DNA from 4 places in the Micromonospora sp. WMMB482 genome. Region 2 is predicted to be linked to each of the others. Evidence: riboswitches for the same ligand, from Rfam matches in the RefSeq annotation. Region 2 holds a riboswitch; each other region holds the start of a gene.
The links. Region 2 has a riboswitch for cyclic di-AMP ahead of KSK32_RS15080 (hypothetical protein). Riboswitches for the same ligand answer to the same signal wherever they lie in the genome.
Positions count from the first base shown of each region.

Region 1: it holds a riboswitch for cyclic di-AMP, as region 2 does, so the genes downstream of both, KSK32_RS28245 (transglycosylase family protein) here and KSK32_RS15080 (hypothetical protein) in region 2, are expected to answer to the same signal.
Region 3: it holds a riboswitch for cyclic di-AMP, as region 2 does, so the genes downstream of both, KSK32_RS34545 (NlpC/P60 family protein) here and KSK32_RS15080 (hypothetical protein) in region 2, are expected to answer to the same signal.
Region 4: it holds a riboswitch for cyclic di-AMP, as region 2 does, so the genes downstream of both, KSK32_RS22020 (C39 family peptidase) here and KSK32_RS15080 (hypothetical protein) in region 2, are expected to answer to the same signal.

Region 1 is NZ_JAHOPD010000020.1:5,778,803-5,783,600, reverse strand. It holds gene KSK32_RS28250 (LLM class flavin-dependent oxidoreductase) at 1-1,557, opposite strand, end outside; cyclic di-AMP (ydaO/yuaA leader) riboswitch at 1,727-1,872, shown strand; gene KSK32_RS28245 (transglycosylase family protein) at 1,871-2,518, shown strand; gene KSK32_RS28240 (YbaB/EbfC family nucleoid-associated protein) at 2,705-3,190, shown strand; gene KSK32_RS28235 (transglycosylase domain-containing protein) at 3,295-4,798, opposite strand, start outside.
Region 2 is NZ_JAHOPD010000020.1:2,970,471-2,975,268, forward strand. It holds gene KSK32_RS15075 (carbonic anhydrase) at 138-791, shown strand; gene KSK32_RS15080 (hypothetical protein) at 847-1,875, opposite strand; cyclic di-AMP (ydaO/yuaA leader) riboswitch at 1,879-2,010, opposite strand; gene KSK32_RS15085 (YibE/F family protein) at 2,165-3,457, opposite strand; gene KSK32_RS15090 (metal-sensitive transcriptional regulator) at 3,621-3,920, opposite strand; gene KSK32_RS15095 (heavy-metal-associated domain-containing protein) at 4,001-4,207, shown strand; gene KSK32_RS15100 (hypothetical protein) at 4,244-4,798, shown strand, end outside.
Region 3 is NZ_JAHOPD010000020.1:2,522,513-2,527,310, forward strand. It holds gene KSK32_RS12795 (N-acetylmuramoyl-L-alanine amidase) at 1-1,562, opposite strand, end outside; cyclic di-AMP (ydaO/yuaA leader) riboswitch at 1,801-1,935, shown strand; gene KSK32_RS34545 (NlpC/P60 family protein) at 1,949-2,980, shown strand; gene dcd (dCTP deaminase) at 3,045-3,623, opposite strand; gene KSK32_RS12810 (pyridoxamine 5'-phosphate oxidase family protein) at 3,702-4,247, shown strand; gene KSK32_RS12815 (zinc metalloprotease) at 4,317-4,798, opposite strand, start outside.
Region 4 is NZ_JAHOPD010000020.1:4,413,141-4,417,938, reverse strand. It holds gene KSK32_RS22025 (alpha/beta fold hydrolase) at 1-447, opposite strand, end outside; gene KSK32_RS22020 (C39 family peptidase) at 838-1,698, opposite strand; cyclic di-AMP (ydaO/yuaA leader) riboswitch at 1,889-2,030, opposite strand; gene KSK32_RS22015 (hypothetical protein) at 2,340-3,104, opposite strand; gene KSK32_RS22010 (hypothetical protein) at 3,244-3,588, opposite strand; gene KSK32_RS22005 (acyltransferase) at 3,669-4,798, opposite strand, start outside.

The sequences.
Region 1 (4,798 bases), 2.8 Mb from region 2:
CTGGCCGGGGAAGAAACCGTGCCGGGCCAGCGGCTCGACGATCTGGTGCTCCTCGTACGACAGGTGCGACAGCAGCGTGTCGGTGAGCAGGTCCACCGCCTCCTGGAGCTGCGTGAAGTCGCCGGGCCGCCGGACCAGCTCCACGAGCGCCCGGTCGACGTTCTCCACCACCCCGTGGATCACCACGTGCTCCTCCTCGAGGCGGTCCAGCACGGCGGCAAGCCCGGCCTCGGAGCGGCGCAGGTGCGGGAAGATCGAGGCGTCCTCCAGCCCGTGGTGCTGGGTGACCATCGTGCAGTAGGCCGCGCAGTACGCCCCGAGCGTCCAGTTGTTCTGCCGCATGGTCATCTCGTTGAGCGCGGCCCGCGCCCGGCCCGGCGAGACCGAGCCCCGCTTGACCTGTTCCAGCAGGTCGCGCACCTGGGCCAGCTCCTGGCGCAGGTGGTCGTGCACGTCCACCAGGTGCTGCCCGGCGGCCTGTCCCCGGGCCGGATAGGCGTGTCCGGCCGGTGGCGGCGGAGCGCTCGGGCGGGTGGACTCGTCCCACGCGCGGCGCGCGCTCAGGCGTACCCCCGGGTCGGGGGTGGGGGTGACGCCGAGCGTGCTCGGGCCGCCGGCGGTGGCCGGCTCGCGGGTGGCCGCGCGGGCGGCCGCGGCGGGCGTGGCGCGCTCGGCGGCGACCAGCTCCCGCACCGCCGGCGCGACCTCCTGACCGAAGATCTGGATCGCGCGCGGCTCGTCGCTGCCGAGGATGAACGTGGTGATGCCGTGCTCCAGCGTCAGTCCGGCCAGTTCCTCCACCCACTGCTCCGGCGGTCCGGCCAGGAAGCCGGCCGACGAGCGGGCGAACGTGCCGGTCACGTTGAGCATGCGGCGGATCGCGGCCGGGTCGCGCCCGGCGGCCGCCGCGCCCTCGTCGACGAGCGCGTTCAGGGCGGGCAGGTCGTCGGGGCCCTCGGGCAGGTACGACAGGGACGGCAGCCAGCCGTCCGCGGCGCGGCCCACCAGGCGCAGCATGCGCGGCTTGTATGCGCCGACCCAGATGCCCACCGGGTGCGCCGGGGCCGGACCGCGCTTGGCGCCGACCATCCGGTAGTGCTCGCCGTCGACGCGGATCATGCCGCGGCGGTCGGTGTCCCAGACCTCGCGGATCACCTGGATCGCCTCGTCGAGGGCCTCGACGGCGGCGCCGGGGGACAGGCGCCGCCCGCCCGCAGCCTCGATCGCGTCCCAGAACGCGCCCGCGCCGAGTCCCAGCTCGACCCGGCCGCCGGTGAGCAGGTCCAGGCTGGCGACGCTGCGGGCCAGCACCACCGGCTGGCGCAGCGGCAGGTTGAGGACGTTTCCGGCCAGGCGGACGCGTTCGGTGGCGGCGGCCACGTAGGACATCAGCGTCCAGGTGTCCAGGAAGCCCGGCTGGTACGGATGGTCCTGGAACGTGACCAGGTCCAGCCCGACCTGCTCGCAGAGCCGGGCCAGCGCCACCACCTGGTCGGGCTGCCCGGCGGCGGGCGTCAGGAAGCCGCCGAAGGTCAGCTCGTGTCCGTGATCGGTCATCCGTCCGCCCTCCCGTGATCTTGCCTGGCCCTGTCACCGTAGCGCCGCCCCCGGTCGCCCGGCCGGGTGAAGAGCGTCACAAGAAGCGGATGATCGTCGCAAATCGCTCCTAGCGTCAGTTGCGTTCGCACAAGCGGACACCGGGGCTGGAAACGCCAAATCCCGCCGCCGGCCCCGGTAACCGAACCTCGCGCGGGAGCGGGGGAACCACACGTTCCACGGTGCATCGGCACCTCGGGGTGAAGCCGCCACCGGCGGCCGGGCTCCTCGGCCCGAACCCGACAGCTCACCTCGTCGGCGTGGAGGAATCCACATGGCAACTGAATACTCAGCCCGAAGCCGCCGTACCGCGCTCGGCGCGGCTCTGGCCGGCGTCGCCGTCGGCGCCGCGACAGTGTTCGGCCCGGCCGCTCCGGCCAGCGCCGGCGTCAACTGGGACGCGGTCGCGCGCTGCGAGTCCGGCGGCAACTGGAAGATCAACACCGGTAACGGCTACTACGGCGGGCTCCAGTTCTCCCGCGCCACCTGGAACGGCTACGGCGGCAGGAAGTACGCCGCCCGCGCCGACCTGGCCAGCCGGTCCGAGCAGATCGCCGTCGCGGAGAAGGTGCTGCGCGGGCAGGGCATCGGCGCGTGGCCCGTCTGCGGCAGGAAGGGTGGCTCGGCGAGCGCCGCGGCGACTCGGTCCGAGCGGGCCACCACGAAGGCGGCACCGAAGAAGGCGGCCCCGAAGCGGGCCGCCGCGCGCAAGGCCACGCCGCAACGGGCCGCGACGAGGGTGTTGCCGCAGCCGTCGTCCGCCGCCGGGACGTACGTGGTCCGGCGCGGGGACACGCTGTCGGAGATCGCCGTCGCGCAGCGCGTCGACGGCGGCTGGCGTGCCCTGCACGAACGCAATCGCGCGGTCGTCGGCGACGACCCGGGCCTGATCTTCCCCGGTCAGCGGCTGCGCCTGCGCTGAGCGGCCCTCGGACGCCCGGCCGGTTCGCCCCGGCCGGGCGTCCGGCCGTCCGCGACACGCCGCGCCGCCCGGTGTCCGCCCTGCTCGCGGCGCCGGGACGCGGCCCTCGGCGGCCGGTGACCGCGATTCGTCGGAGCCGGTTGCTAGGGTCACGATGCTCGGCTAAGACGTGAAGAAAGCGCGGAAATGACCAACGACCCGTTCTCGGCGGCCGCGAGCCTCGACGAGCTGCTGACCCGCACGCAGCAGGCGCTCGCCGCGATGCGCTCCCGGGCCTCGGCGCACACCGACGGCGAGCCGGGCGACCTGCTCCGGGCCGAGGGCACGGCCGCCGGCGGGCGGGTCCGCGCGGTCGCCGTCCAGGGTGGCCGGCTGGACTCCGTGGTGATCGACCCGGAGCTGGCGGGCGTGCCCTTCGACGTCCTCTGCGGACACCTCGTCACCGCCGCCAACGCCGCGCTGTCCGAGCTGGACGCCCAGGTCAGCGCGTCGGCGCGGGCCGACGCCGACGCGCTCGCCGCCCGGCTCGGCGGCGTGGGCGACCAGGCGGAGCTGTTCAGCCGCGCGATGCACGAGGTGGCCGCCCGGATCCACCGCGACCGTGGCGCCGTGTCCCGGGCCGGGCGCCCGGCCGGCGCGGGCACCCACCCCGGCAACCGTGACCTTCGATAGGCCCTGGTCAGGGCGACCGTTGCCGGTGGTGACACGGGCTGCCGTGCACGCGGCGGACGGCGCCGCTGTGGGCCGGCGGCGCAGATCAACGTGAGGCGGCCGGGTCAGCGCGGGCCGCGGGTCCGCGTCGGCGACACGGTGGGCAGCGGTGGCAGCGACGGCGTCAGCGTCGGCCGCGACGTCGGCCGACGGGTCGGGTCCGGGCTCCGGGACGACGACGAAGGACTCGGGCTCGGCGACTCCGACGGCGTCGGCGCGGCGGTGGTCGGCGGCGGTGGCGCCGACCGAGTCGGCTCCGGGTTCTCGCCGGGGAACGCCGGCTGACCGAAGCGGTACTCGTCCGGGTCGAGCTTCATCGCCGCGGTGGCCCGGGTCATGAACTGCCGCCAGATCGGCGCGGCACCGGTCGAGCCGTACACCTCGTAGCTGCCGCCCCTGGTCCGCAGCGGCTTGCCGTCGGTGGTGCCCAGCCAGACGGCCGAGGCGAGCGCGCCGGTCCAGCCGACCATCCAGGTGTGCACGTTCTGCGTGGTGCTCTGCCCGGCCTGCCAGGTGCCGGTCTTGCCGGCGGAGTCCCAGCCGTTGCCCAGCTCGGCGGCCCGCACGCGGCGCAGCGTCCAGTCGAGCTGGTCGATCGCCTCGCGGTCCAGGCCCAGGTCGGTGGTGCGCAGCTGCTCGGTCCACACCTGCTCGTCGTCCTTGCTGACCGACCGGACGAAGTGCGCGTCGGCACGCTTGCCGCCGCCCGCGAACGTCGCCATCCCGTTCGCGTGGTCCTGCACGGTGATGCCGTACTGCCCGATGCCGACCTCCGTGGAGAACCGCTTCGCCACCTCGTCGGCCGGGTCGCTGCGCAGGTCGACACGCTGCGGCCGGGGATTGCCCCGGACCGTCTCCCACATCGACTCCACGCCGGCCTGCCGGGCCATCTCGATCACCTTGTCGGTGCCCAGCTTCTCGGTCAGCTCGAAGTAGGTCACGTTCAGCGAGGCGACGGTGGCCTCCCAGAGCGCGCAGTCCGGCTGACAGGGCGCGCGTTCGGCGTTGCGGATCGGCCCGGCCGCGCTGCCCCTGGTCCGCCCCGAGGCGGGGAACTCCTTGGTGTCCGGCGAGTCGAACCGCTGCTTCACCGAGATCCCGTCCCGGACGGCGGCGGCCAGGTCGTACACCTTGAACGACGACCCCGGCGGGTGCTGGCCGAAGCCGCGGGTCTCGCCGTTCTCGTCGTAGTACCAGCCGGCGTAGTCCGCGCCCGAGCCCCTGTCACCGCCGTAGTAGCCGAGCACCCGTCCGGTCCCCGGCTCCACCGCCACCAGCGCGGCCTGCCAGTTGCGCGGCTGGTCGCGTACCGCCTGCGGCGCGGTGTCGCGGCGGATGTCCGCCGCCGCCTCGGCCGCGTCCTGCACGCGCTTGTCGATGGTGGTGACGATCCGGTAGCCACCGTCGCGGATCACCTCGTCGGGCTTGCCGCGGAACGGCTCGGTCTCGCGCAACTCGGCGAGCACGTGGTTGACCACCAGGCCGGTCGGCCGGTCCAGGTCGGACCGGCCCGCGTCCTCGTCGATCGGCCGGACCGTGTCCGGGTACGTGAGCCCCGCCGCCTGCTGT
Region 2 (4,798 bases):
AGCCCCGACCCGACGCGGGCCGGCACGGGAAAGTATGAAATGCGTATCACGAATCTTGACGGGCCCCGAGGTGCGTGTGACCGTGGGTCGCGAGGCCGTTCGGCCTGGTGGTTCCCCAGGTAGACGAGGTGAGGGACATGACGCCGAGCACCCCGGAGCAGGCACTGACCGAGCTGCGTGCCGGTAATCACCGGTTCGTCAGCGGCGCCCCGCAGCATCCGAATCAGGACGCCGGGCACCGGGCGGCGGTCGCCGACGGTCAGCATCCCTTCGCGGTGATCGTCGGCTGCTCCGACTCGCGGCTCGCCGCCGAGATCATCTTCGATCGTGGTCTCGGTGACCTCTTCGTGGTGCGGACGGCCGGGCACACCGCCGGGCCGGAGGTGCTCGGCAGCGTCGAGTACGCGGTCACCGTGCTCGGCACGCCGCTCGTGGTGGTGCTCGGGCACGACTCGTGCGGCGCGGTCCAGGCCGCCCGGGAGGGGGTCCGGACGGGTGCCGCCCCGGTCGGGCACCTGGGCGCGGTGGTGGACGCGGTCTCGCCCAGCCTGCTGCGCGCCGCCCGCCATGGCGTCGACGACCTCGACGGCATCATCGACGTGCACATCGCGCAGACCGTGGAGACGCTGCTGGCCCGGTCCGCCGTACTGGCCGAGCGGGTGGCGGCCGGGCGGTGCACGGTGGTGGGCATGTCGTACCGGCTCGCCGGCGGCGAGGTGCGGACCGTGGCGCAGTCCCCGGCCCCGCTGCCCGCTCCGGCGGCGCCCGCCGATCCGGCGCTGGCCGGCTGACCCCTAGGGCGACGAGAAGGGGCCGCCCGAGGGCGGCCCCTTCGCTGTGTCCGAATCAGAGCAGCGACATGTGAACGTGGTCGGTGTGGTTCGACGGTCCGCTGTACGAACTCCAGCCGGTGGCCGGGAACCAGATCTGCCGGTTCCAGATGACGTAGTAGATGCCCAGCCGGTCGGCGTTGCGGATGAGGAAGGCGGCGACCTCGTTGCCGTACCGGCGGGTGTCGTTGTTGTGCCATGGCGCGAAGCCGCTGTTCTGGAGCGACCAGTCGCACGCCTTGCCCTTGGGGTGCTCCCACGGCCCGCCGGGCCGGTAGCAGCCCACGAAGCGCTTGAAGCCCGCGCGGCGTACCTCCTTGTACGCGTGCAGCGTGCGCGGGGTGACGCAGCCCGAGGTGGTCGGGTCGTCCTCGCTGCACGACTCGGCCTTCCAGCCGCCGTCGGCGGTGCGGCCGGGGGCGATCTTGGCGACCGGTGAGGTGGCGGAGACCAGGCCGCCGGTGAAGCCGAGACCGCCGACGAGCTTCAGCGCGCGCTCGGCCTGCACCTTCTCGCGCTCCATCGCGTTCTTCTGCTTCTCCTGCTCGCGTACCTCGGCGTCGAGCGCGATCTTGGCCTGCTCGGCGCGGGTCTTGACCGCGTTGATCGCGGCCAGGCGCTGCGCGTTGAGGAGGTTCAGCTCGTCCAGGGCGTTGACCCGGCGGACGAACGAATCGGGCGAGTTGCTCTCCAGGAGCATGGCCATCGCGCCCATCCGGCCGGTCCGGTAGGACTGGGCGGCGAGCTGGTTGACCTGCGGGCTGAGCGCGTCGAGTTCGGCCTGTGCCGTCTTCACCTCGGCCGCCAGCCGCCGCTGGCGGTCCTGCGACTTGGCCAGCTTCGCCTTGGCCTGGAGGAAGTTGCGGTTGGCGGCGTCGATCGCCTCGGTGATGAGCGGCGGTTCGCCGTCCTCCTCGTGGCCCGAGGGGGTGCCGGGGGCCGCCGCGGTGGGGGCCGCGGTCGCCGGGGTCGGCCCGGCCAGCACGGCCAGCGAGGCCAGCACGGCCACCACGGGTGTCAGCCAGCGGCGCAGGGGTGCCGTCACAATGTTCCCTTCCGTCGGCCGCCGACCGGGTTAGCTGACGGGTTCGGGACGGAAGTGGCCCCTACCGCTGTCGCGGATTCACCCCATGTACCTGGTTCCCCGGCTCGCCCGCGGGCGATTGGGCGGCGGCACCGCTGGCGCCGGTGCGCGCCTTCGGCGGTGACCGGCAGCGAGGTTACCTGACAGCACTCCTGAGGATCTACGTCCGGAAGCCGACCAATAGCGAGATTTCGCCGTGGCGCACCGTGACCAGCGTCGCGTTTGAAATCGATGGTCACGCTGCGGAGTGTCACCATGCGGCCTCCGTGCTCTTCCCGCCGCCGAGCGCCTCCAGCGCGTCCTCCCGTCGGGTCGGCGGCCGGGGCGCGGGTGGCGCCGGTTCCGCGCCGCGCGAGCGTCGTCCGGCGGTGGTCACGATCGCGGCCAGTCCGGTCGTCAGCGGTACGGCGGCGATCAGGCCGAGCGTGGCCACCGCGCTGCGGACGATCTCCTGGGCGAGGAACTCGCTGGTGAGGATCTGGCTGACCGGGCGGGAGTCGGCGACCAGCAGGAGCAGCAGCGGCAGCGACGCGCCCGCGTACGCCAGCACGATGGTGTTGACGGTGGACGCGATGTGGGCCCGGCCGACCCGGGTCGCGGCCCGGTAGAGCTGCCGCCGGGACAGGCCCGGGTTGGCGTGTGCCAGTTCGGTGACGGTGGCCGCCTGGGTGACTGTGACGTCGTCCAGCACGCCCAGCGAGCCGATGATGATGCCGGCCAGCAGCAGCCCGTGCAGGTCCACGTCGGCCCGGAACATGGACAGCGTGGTGGCGTCCTCGCTGCCGAAGCCGGTCAGGTGGGTGGCGGACGTGGCGAGCAGGCCGAGCACGCCGGTGACCACCAGGCTGCCGAGCGTGCCGAGCACCGCCACCGACGTCTGCGCGGTGATCCCGTGGGTCAGGTAGAGCACCACGAACATGATCAGCGCGGCGCCCACGATCGCCACCAGCAGCGGCGGCTGGCCGGACCCGATGCCCGGCAGCACGAAGCCGAGCAGGATGGCGAAGCTGGCCACCAGGCCGCCGAGCGCGGCGAGCCCGCGCCAGCGGCCGAATGCCACGATCGCGGCGGCGAACAGCACCATCAGCCAGATCAGCGGCGTACCGCGCTGGTGCTCGGCGATGTTGTAGGACTTCACCGTCGGGTCGGCCGGGTCGGTCAGCTCGACCAGGACGACCTCGTCGCCGACCGCGACCCGGGGCGCGCCCGGCCCGGCCGGGATCGGCATCTCGACCTGCCGGCCCGCGTCCGGGCCCTGCTCGGCGGTGACGGTCACGGTGCCGCAGGGGCCACCTCCACCGTCCGGGGCCTCCGGGGCCTCCGGGGCCTCCGGGGTCGGCGGGCAGGGCTCGGTGACCACCCGGGTCACGGTGCCGTGGTAGCGGGGGACGTCCGCGCCGCCGAACGGCTCCCGGTCCTGCCGGGGCCAGAGGACCAGCGCCGCGATCACGGTGAGCGCGAACAGCGGCACCACCACGGCGACGAGCAGCCGTCGTACGCCCGGCGGCGCGGCGGGTGCGGGGCGGGTGTGGTCGGCACCCATGGCGTCTCTCCCAACGGTCGCGGCGACGCCTGGTCCGCCGGACCGGCCTGGTCAGCCGGCCGGCGCGGACGTGTCGACCACGTCCGGGGCGTCGCCCGGCCATGGTAGGCAGCCCGGCTCGCCCGCTCCGGCAGGACGGGCCCGGGACGCGGCGGGTGGCCGCTCAGCCGCGCTTCATCAGGCGGCCGACGGCCGCCATCATCTCGGTCGCCATCTCGTCGGCCCGGCCCTCGGCGGCGCCCTCGTGCATGCAGTGCCGGGCGTGGCCGTCGAGCAGGCCCAGGCCGACCTTGTCCAGCGCCGCCTGGATGGCCGAGATCTGCGTCAGCACGTCGATGCAGTAGCGGTCCTCCTCGACCATCTTCTCGATGCCACGGACCTGGCCCTCGATCCGGCGGAGCCGGGCGAGGAGTTGGTCCTTGCTGGCGGTGTAGCCCCGGGTCGGGCTGGACGGCGCGGTCATGACACCGAGGATAGCGTACCCCTCGGGGGTATGTTAACGTTCGATCCGTACCCCTAGGGGGTATCAGATCGGAGGGCGAGATGGAGACCACCTACCAGGTGAGCGGCATGACCTGCGGGCACTGCGTCAACTCGGTGAGCACCGAGCTGAGCGCGCTACCGGGCGTCACCGACGTCCAGGTCGACCTGGCCGGCGGCCGGGTCACCGTCACCAGTCAGAAGCCGCTGGACGCGGACGCGGTCCGCGCGGCGGTCGACGAGGCCGGTTACGACCTCGTCGGTGCGTGACGGGTCCGGCGGACCCGCAGAAACCGAGGAGACACCATGAACACGGCGACGAAGCTCAGCGGCTTCGCCCTCGGCCTCGTGGCGGTGTTCGGCGCGGCGTACGGGATCGGCACCCTGGCCGATCCCGTCACACCGGCCGCCGAGAACCGCCACGACGACAGCGGCAGCGACCACGGGGCCGGCGGCGCCGGCCACGGTGACGAGGGCGGGGCCTCCGCACACCTGCCCGGCGGGCTGCTCGTCTCCGAACGCGGCTACACGTTCCAGCCCGCCACCGCCCCGGCCGGGCAGTTCGCCTTCCGGATCACCGGCCCGGACGGCGCGCCGGTCACCCGCTTCGAGGTGGCCCACGACAAGCGCATGCACCTGATCGTCGCCCGCCGGGACCTGTCCGGGTTCCGGCACGTCCACCCGGAGATGACCGGCGACGGCACCTGGCAGGTCGCCTCGCCGCTCGGCGGCCCCGGCGTCTGGCGGGCGTTCGCCGACTTCACCCCCGAAGGCGGCGACCCGCTGACCCTCGGCCTGGATGTCACGGTCCCCGGCGAGCTGACCGCCCGGCCGCTGCCGACGCCGGCGACCAGCACCACA
Region 3 (4,798 bases), 450 kb from region 2:
ACGTACATGGTGTCCGGCGTGCCGTCCGGGCGCAGCCCGAGGTCGTTGACGAGCGGGGCGTCCGGGCTCGGCGCGGTCCGCAGGATGACCGACGAGGAGCCGCGCGACGGGCACGGCTGCGCCGGCGGGGTGGGCGTCGGGACGCCCGGCGGCTGCTGGTTGCAGCCGAGGAACGCCGGCCGGTTGGTGGCGAAGTCCGGGTCGATCGTGACCAGGCCGGTGCGGGGCGTGCCGGTGCTGCGGAACGGCGCCTTCATCAGGTCGAAGTAGTGCGACCAGTCCCAGTACGGGCCCGGATCCCAGTGCATGCCGCGCACCGTGGCGGCGGTGGTGCCGGGCACGTTGTCGTGGCCGATGATGTGGTGCCGGTCCATCGGGATGCCGAACTTCAGCGCCAGGTGGCGCACCAGCTTGGCGGAGGTCCGGTACATCGCCTCGGTGTACCAGGTGCCCTGACCGGCGAAGCCCTCGTGCTCCAGGCCGATGGACTTCGCGTTGACGTACCAGTTGCCGGCGTGCCAGCCCACGTCCTTGGTCTTGACGTGCTGGGCGATGTAGCCGTCCGCCGAGCGCAGCGTGTAGTGCCAGCCCAGGTAGTCGGCCCGCTTCACCAGGTCGACGCTCGGGCCGAAGTAGCCCTCGGTGTCGTGGATGACGATGTACTCGATCCTCTGCTGCTTCGGCCGGTCGGCCAGGTCGTGGTTACCGTAGTCGCCCGGGTCGTCGCTGAGCTGCTCGTAGGGCGCGGGGATCCACTCGCAGGCCAGCCGGACCGGGCACTCCAGCCCGTCCGGCCGCTGCGCGTGGCGCAGGCCCAGGCGGGCCAGCCGGGACCGGTCCGGCTTCGCGGCGGTCGCGGCGAGCGTGACCCGCTGGCCGTCGTCGGTGGTCCGGCTGGCGCCCTGGCTGAGCTGGTCGTAGACCTCGTCGGCGAAGGCCGCCGCGGCGTCGGAGGTGTCCGCGCCGGAGTACCGGGCCACCGCGCCGTACCAGGCCGCCGGGTCGGTGCCGGCGCCGACCGGCCCACCCAGAGCCTTCTGGTACGACGCCAGCAGCGCCGCGCCACCGCGGATGTTCGCGGCCGGGTCGGTCCGCAGCGTCCGCGCGTCGAGCCCGGTGAGCGCGGCGGCGGCGTCGAGCGTCTGGAGCGAGGCGGGCGGCAGCGGGGTCTCCCGCTTCGGCGCGGCGGCGGTGGCGGGATCGAGCGTGAGCGGGCGGGCGTCGTCGCCGCGCGGATCCTCGTCCTCGTCGACGTGGGCGCTGCCCGGCGTGGCGAGGATGTGCGCGGCGTCGGTCAGGTGCATCGGGCCGTAGCCGCCGCTGGTGCTGGGCTGCCCGACGTGGGTGTCCCAGCGGGACTCCAGATAGGAGACGCCGAGCAGCACGTTCTGCGGCACGCCGTACTCGGCCGCGGCGGCGGCGTACTGTCGCTGCCGGTCGCTCGCGGGCGCGGACGTGTCCGGCGCGGCGGTCACCGGTCCGGTCGTTGCCAGCGCGGTGGCGGCCGCCACGGCGGCGGCGAGCAGTATCCGTCTGCCCGACGGCGGGGCGGAGAGGTGCATCGAACCTCCTGGACAGGGATGGGGGTCACTGCGTTTCCACCCTCACTCCGCAGCCCCGCGAGGGTCAATACCTTTCCAGTGGATAATCAAGCTTGAAAGAAAACTTCACCGCTGCCGGGGGTGTGGCCCCGGATCGCGTACGGAGTGTCACGCCGCTGGAAGTTGCGGATCGATAACGGTGGTCCCTACTCTGGGGAATCGTCGGCCGCACGTCTCACCGTCCAACCCGGTCGGTGACGGTCCGACACCGCCGAGTCGCCTACGGGCGAGCCGGGGAACCAGGTACCTGGGGTGAATCCGCAGCGATGCGGTAGGGCGGCTCCCTTCCCGCCCGAATCCGTCAGCTAACCCGGTAGGCGGTACGGAAGAAGGAGTACGGACGCCCGGTGGCACTCCATGCCCCGCGGCCGTCGTCGAGCCGGTCGGTCGACCGGTCCACGGCTGTGCCGCGTACCCGCTGGTCCCGCTTCACCATCGCTCTCGCCGCCCTCGTCGGCACCGCCGTCGTCCTGACCGGTGGCGCCACGGCGGCACACGCCGAACCCTCGGTCGCCGAGATCGAGGCCCAGATCGACCGCGACTGGAACAAGCTCGAACCGGTCATCGAACAGGTCAACGCCGTACGCGGGCAGCTCGCCGCACGGCGCAAGCAGGCCGACGCGCTCGGCCGGCAGATCGCACCCCTCCAGGCCCGGGTGGACGCCGCGCTCGGCCAGGTCGGCGGGCTCGCCGCCGACGCCTACAAGGGCGACAACCTCTCCACCGTCAACGCGCTGCTGGGCAGCCGCTCGCCCGGCGACCTGGTCAACGGCCTGGAACTGCTCGACCGCTTCGCGCACCGCCAGCACGAGCAGGTGCGCTCCGTCGCCGCGCTGCGCGACGAGCTGGCGGCGAAGAAGAAGCCGCTGGACGAGATGATCGCCGGTCTGGCGCGTACCGAGGCCCAGCTCGCGGCGAAGAAGAAGCAGATCGACGCCGAGATCGCCAAGCTGGAGAAACTACGGCTCAAGGTGTACGGCAAGGGTGGCGGGGGCCCGCTGCGCCCGGCGCCGTGCCCGGCCGGCTACCCCGGCGGCCCGGCCGGGGCGGCGGTCAAGTTCGCTTGCGCCCAGATCGGCAAGATCTACGTCTGGGGCGCGGCCGGGCCGGACCACTTCGACTGCTCGGGCCTCACCATGGCGGCCTGGGCGAAGGGCGGCGTCTCACTGCCGCACAGCGCGCGCCAGCAGCACGGCGTGACGAAGCGGGTCAGCCGGGCCGAATTGCGCGCCGGTGACCTCGTCTTCTACTACGGCGACCTGCACCACGTGGCGATGTACGTGGGCGACGGCTGGGTGGTGCACGCCTCCCAGTCCGGCAAGCCCATCACGATGAAGCGGGTCGACGACGGCGACATCAACAGCTACGGCCGATCGTAAGGAAGGGCCCCCTCTTAACGCCTCCGGTAGAGGAGGGGGCCCCTATTAACAACTGTGGGCGCCGTCAGCGCGCCGGCCAGGTGCGCCAGCTCTGCCAGGACCGGCTCGGCGTCGGTCCGCGCTGCCCCTGGTACCGCGAGCCGTAGACGGCCGAGCCGTACGGGTGCTCGGCCGGCGAGGAGAGCCGGAAGATGCAGAGCTGCCCGATCTTCATCCCCGGCCAGAGCGTGATCGGCAGGTTCGCCACGTTCGACAGCTCCAGCGTGACGTGACCGGAGAAGCCCGGGTCGATGAAGCCGGCGGTCGAGTGGGTCAGCAGCCCCAGCCGCCCCAGGCTCGACTTGCCCTCCAGCCGGCCGGCGAGCTGGTCACCCAGCGAGATCACCTCAAGCGTGGAGGCGAGCACGAACTCGCCCGGGTGCAGCACGAACGGCTGCCCCTCCGGCACCTCCACCATCGAGGTCAGGTCGTCCTGCTGGATCGACGGGTCGATGTGCGTGTAGAGGTGGTTGTTGAAGACCCGGAACAGCCGGTCCAGGCGTACGTCGATGCTCGACGGCTGCACCAGCGTGGGCTCGAAGGGCTCCAGCGCGAGCGTGCCGGCCTTGATCTCGGAGACCAGGTCGCGGTCGGAGAGCAGCATCGGAACACCATAGCGACCGGTACGGGTGACCAGCGTGTCGCAGTGCATCTTCGTACACGTGTTCGATAGAGTGTCCACATGGCTTCCTGGTCCGAATTCGCCGCCGACGAGCCCCGCCTCGCCGACGAGATCCGCCTCCTGATGCAGCAGTACGGGCCGGGCTTCGGCTACCTCGCCACGGTCCGCGCCGACGGCGGCCCCCGGGTCCACCCGGTCTCCCCGGTTTTCACCGCCGACGGCCTCTGGTGCTTCGTCATCGACTCGCCGAAGCGCCGCGACCTCGAACGCGACGGCCGCTACGCCCTGCACTCGTTCCCGCCGGAGGAGAGCGACGACGAGGCGTACGTCGCGGGCCGCGCCCGTCCGGTGACCGACCCCGCCACGGTGGCCCGGCTGGCCCGGATCGGCCGCGCGTCGCCGCAGGGCGACTGGCGGCTGTTCGAGTTCACCGTCGAGGTGGCGATGTTGACCCGGCGCGATCCGGTCGCCCAGCCCGGCGCCGCCCCGCCGCAGGTGCGGGTGTGGCTCGACCCGCACGGGGGCGCGCCGGCCCGGCGTGACCCGCTCGCCGCCGAGGGCCGCCGCGGCCGGCACGGCTTCGACACGCGCCGCCCGGCCGCTTGACCCGACCCGGAAACGAGCGGTGCCGGCCCCGTCCGAAGGCAGGGCCGGCACCGGTACGCGGTACGACGGTCAGGCTGCGCGGTAGGCGTTCCACGCGGTGAGCATGCGGCTCGCCTGGCCGGCGGTGAACTGGTACATGCAGGAGTCGTACGTGTAGTCCATGAAGTTGGTGATCGGGTCCTTGCCCGCGGCCGAGCAGGTGTCCCGCCCGGTCGGGCACTGGTACGCCGGGGACGCCTCGGCCGGGGTGTCGGAGACGCTGTCGCCCGAGCCGGAGCAGCCGCCCTGGAAGGTGTGGTACAGGTTCAACCAGTGGCCGACCTCGTGGGTGCCGGTGTCACCCTGGTTGTAGTTGGTCGCCGTGCCGCCAGGCAGCGACTCGTTGAGCACCACCACGCCGTCCATCTTGTCCAGCGAGCGCTTCGGGAACGTCGCCCAGCCGAGCAGGCCGTTGCTCAGCTCGCCGAGGTAGATGTTGAGCGTGTTCTTGCCGCCCACGCGCAGCGAGGTCTTCATCGAGCGCTCCGCCGAGGAGCCCTGCACGATCGGGT
Region 4 (4,798 bases), 1.4 Mb from region 2:
CCCGGACACCCGCAGGTAGCGGCGGGCCGCCTCGTCCCGGGTGGTGAACCAGGTGACCGGACGGGCCGCCAGCTCCTGCGACTTCGCCAGTTCGGCCGGGGACCAGACCGCCTTGATGCCGAGCCCGACCACCGCGTCGACCGGAAGTCCCCGCTGCCGGGCCGCGAGCGCCAGTGCTACCACCCCGCCGAGCGAGTGCCCGAGCAGCACCAGCCGGTCGTCGGGGCCGAGCCGGACCGGGCCGAGCCCGTCGGCCACGCGCTGGGCCAGGGCTTCGAACGAGTAGCCGGGCAGCGGTGGCGACCAGCCGTGACCCGCGAGGTCGGGGGCGAGCCAGCGGCCGGGCCAGCGGCGCTCCAGCAGCGGCGCCCAGGGCAGCCACACCTCGCCGGTGGCGCCCATGCCGTGCAGGAGAATCAGGTGCCGCTTCCCCGTCGCATCGCCCATTGGCGCAGTCTGCCACCGCCCGCCCCGCCCACGCGAGACCAAACCCCCGCCCCACCCCCTGACGCCCCCCTCGCCCCGGCTCCGGCCGCCCACACTCCGCCCTCCCCGTCGATCTGTGAGTGGGGTTGTCAAGGACTCCCGGCTCCGAGAGATCTTGGTACCAAACGGCCCCCATAGGGGCCCTTTCCTACCAAGATCTCCACCGATCCCACCTCGCGCGCCCGCGCCGCCCCGAACCTCTGCGATCTTGGGGCTGTGGCACCTCCCACATCGGGCGGGCCGGACATGCTGGGCGCCACAAGTCCAAGATCGCGCGCCAAGGGCGCGTGAGGGCAGCCTGAAGGCCGGCACCCCGGGGTGGAGTGCCGGCCTTCGGAGCGTGCGGGACGGTCAGGCGGAGTAGCCGCGGCTGGCGATCCAGTGCGCCAGGTCGATCGTGGTGACCCAGTACGACGGCAGCGACGGGTCGGCCGAGTCGGCGATCCGTACGGTCCGGCCGTCGTCCTTGTAGCCGACCACCGCGACGTAGTGGCCGCCCGGGAACGAGTGCCAGCCGCCGTTGGTGTCGGTGGCGGTACCGGCGACGTTCGCGACGACCCCGCGGCCGTCGTTGATCGCCTCGACCACGTCGGCCTGGAGGCGGTCCATCTGGGCCGGGGTGGCCGAGCCGGGAATCATCCGAGTCCGGTACGGGTTGCCCTTGACCTGCTGGTTGAGCACCCGGGTGGTGTCCTCGGCCGAGTTGGTGCCCATCTCGGTGGTGCCGAGAGGGCCGGCGAGCGCGTCCTGGCTGCGCTCGATGCCGGCGGCGCTGAGCGCGTTGCGCACGGCGGCCGGGCCGCAGTAGAAGTAGTTGATCTGCGCCTGGTAGTCGTAGTCGAGCGACTTGCTCGACGGCGGCTTCGGCTTGGCCTTGGGAGTGGTGTCCGGGTCTGCCGCCGCCTTCGCGGACGGCGAGGCGCTCGGCGACGCGCTGGGCGCGGCGGAGGCGCTCGGCGACGCCTGCGGCACGGCGATCCGGGCCTCGCTGCGGCTGGCGGGCTGCTCGCCGAGGCGGGCGGCGCCGAGATCGGCGACCGCTGCGGTGTTCTCCTGGACCGGGGCGTCGTCACCGGCGGTGGCGACGGTGCCGGCGCCGGCGCCGGCGGCCAGCACGAGCGCGGCGGCCGATCCGGCGATGATCCGGTACGGGCGTTCGGTGACGATCCGTCGCAGCTGACGCTTCAGGTGGTGCTTCACGAAATCCTCCACGGGGCGTGCGGCGCAGGCCGGCCCGGCACGCGGAGGAACTCACACGTGCTGAAGGGCCGGATGGCCGGGGGATCGGGAACGCCCGTGATGCCGGGCGCCCGGGGGGCGGTTTGCCGGTCGCGCGTCAGGCCAGCGCGGGCACCGCGTCGCCGTGGAGGCGGGGGGACGATCGAGGGATGGGCACGAGGGGTACTCCTTCCGTGGCCGCCGACCGGGTTAGCTGACGGATTCGGGCGGGAAGTACGCCCTACCGCGGGCCGTGGCTCGCGGATTCACCCCGATGGTGCTCATGGGTCCCCGGTTCGTGGAACACGATTAGGCGGGTCGGTGCGGCGCCGCCGTCGGCGATCGATTACCGCATCGGACCGCGCCGACACTACCGGCGGGTATGTCCGATGCCAAGCGGTCCCACCTGCGTAAACGTGATCCGCGGTAACGGATTTTCGAACACCCGGTTACTCACTTCGCTCAATGGGACAAGCAGTTTCGACGGCACCGCGCGGCGGAAAGCGGACAGACGGCGACCACCGGGCCGGCGATTGCGCGACTCGATGCCCCGTTCTGCGCACGGCGCCCGTTTCGGTAACGCGGGTGACCGGGCTCACCACATTCCGGGTAACGATTCGGCCGAGACGGCCGTCTCAGCCCACCCGGGCCGGGCGCCACCGGGCGTTGCGGACCGACGCGGGCACCGGCAGAGGGCGCGTCGTCGCGCTCGCGCACGCCGGGGCGGGCCGCAGCGCCACCGCGGCCGCGTACGCCTCGGCGGCGAGCGTCCGGGCCGCTTCGGCGGCCAGTTCCACGTCCCGCCAGGCCGCCCGTTCCCGCGCGTCAGCGATCTCCCATCCGGCGCGGCGCCCGTCCCTGACGGTGCGGGCCAGGATGATCTCCTGCTCGGCCGGGTGCCGGCGCGGATCCCACCCGTTGCGGCGCGCCAGCACGTCGGCGAGCTGACGGGCGGTCAGGTCGTCCCGCCAGTGCGCCGTCATGGCGGCGTGGTGCAGCCAGCGTTCCCGGGCCGCGTACTCCGCAGGGGTGCGTGGCGTGCGCGGGGCGGCCAGCGCGGCGGCCCCGCCCAGGCGGCGGGCCGCGGCGTCCGCCTCGTCGTACGCGGTCCAGGCCCGATCCGCCTCGTCCTGCGCGGCCAGCCACCGCTCGCGGCGGCGACGGGCCGTCTGGGTGGCCCCGGCGGCTGCTACCGCCACCTCCTCGGCGTACCGGATCAGGTCGTCGCGGCGGGCGGCGTCGGGGTCGGCCGGCTCGGGGGCGCCCTCCGGCGCGGGGTCGCGTTCGGGACGGGCGACGAGCGCGGCGAGCAGGCCGAGGGCGAGCAGCAGCAGGAAGGACCAGATGGCGGCGGCCTCGGGCACGGAGATGAGGAAGTGGTACAGAGCGGTCTGCGACATGGTCGGCACCTCACGGGAAGGACCTGGCGGGAGGGCCCGCACGACCTCGCCGGGGCGGGCCTGTGGGAACGGGCCGCCGAGGGCGGGTGCGGGGATGACGTGCGGTGGGTGCGATGAACGGGCGCGGCCCGTGGGCCGGTCAGCGGATGGGCGGGGCCCGCGGGCCGGCCGGTGCGGCGGCCCAGCCGGCCGGGACCGGCTCCGCGACGGCCGGGACGGCCACCCGGGGCGCGGGTGCCGGCGCCCCGGCGGGGCCGGCGTGCCGCTCGGCGACGCGGTCGGCCTCCGGCCGCGCGGCGGTCGAGGCGCCTGCGACGGGGTACGCCGACGCGGCGACCGCCGGAGCCGGGGCGGCAGCGGCGACGCCGGCCGGCAGCGTGGCGGCGCCGAACGAACAGGCGACGACCACGGCGAGACTGGCGAACATCCGGGCGGTCCAGCGCGCCACCCACCACACGGGGCAGGTGAGCGCGATCGGAAGCACGGGTACAAACTACCGCCGATCCCCCACGAACACACCGCCGCACGGCGTGTCGCGGATCGACCGGCAGGCGGTGGCGCGTGTCAGTCCGGGCGACGCCGCCCGGCGTACTCGATGCCCTCGGCCGGGCCGGTGACGGACGTCGCGCCGCCGACGGTGGCCCCGGTGGCGGCAGCCTCGGCGGGCCCGCGCGGAGCCGGCACCGCCGGCGCGCGCGACCCAGCGCGGGCCCGGCGGGACGGGCCGAGCAGGCGCATCATCGGCACCTCCACCCAGCGGTGCAGCGCGGCGGCCAGCGCGAGCGTGACCACCAGGAAGCCGAGCACGGCGACCGGGCCGCGCCAGCCGGGCAGCCCGGTCCCCCAGTACCCGGTGAGCCGCAGCACGGTCACCATGACCAGCACGTGCACCAGATAGAAGGCGAACGAGACCTCACCGAGCCAGACCATCGCCCGGGACCGCCAGGGAGTCGGGCGGCCGCGCACGTCGGCGTCCGCCGCGGCGGCGATGACCAGCAGGTACCCGACAGCGAGCAGGGCCGCCCAGAACTCGGCCGGGATCCACAGCGCGGCGATCACCCAGGTGGCGACGAAGATCCCGGTGGCGGCGGCGAGGTTCGGCCCGCGCCAGCGGTTCCGGCGCATCAGCTCGGCGGCGGCCACGCCCATCCAGAACTCCAGCGACCGGGTCACCGGGAAGATCTGGGTGAACCACCACCGCTGCTCCTCCGGCACCAGGTGCTGGCCGGGCCACAGCGCCAGGATGAGCAGCGGCGCCGCGACCAGCACGGTGCGCAGCACGCCGGTACGGGCCCGGCGCAGCCACGGCACCACGAGCGGCAGGCACAGGTAGAAGGCCAGCTCGCAGGAGAGCGACCAGCTCACGTTGTTGACGCTGTAGAAGTAGCCGCCCAGCGGGATCCACGCCTGGACCAGGAAGAAGTTGGCGATCGCGGCCCACGGCACGACCGGGTCGGCGAACCAGGCCGCGACCGCCAGCGCCGCGACGAACGTCACCACGTGGTTCGGGTAGATCTTGGCGAACCGGCGGCGCAGGAACGTCCACGCGCGCTCCCCGTCCCGGTACGACCAGACCAGCACGAACCCGCTGAGGACGAAGAAGAACTCGACGCCGGACAGGCCCAGGCTGAACGCCTTGTCCACCACCTTCTTCAGGTGCGGCTCGGCGACGATCCCCATGGTGCCGGCGTGGA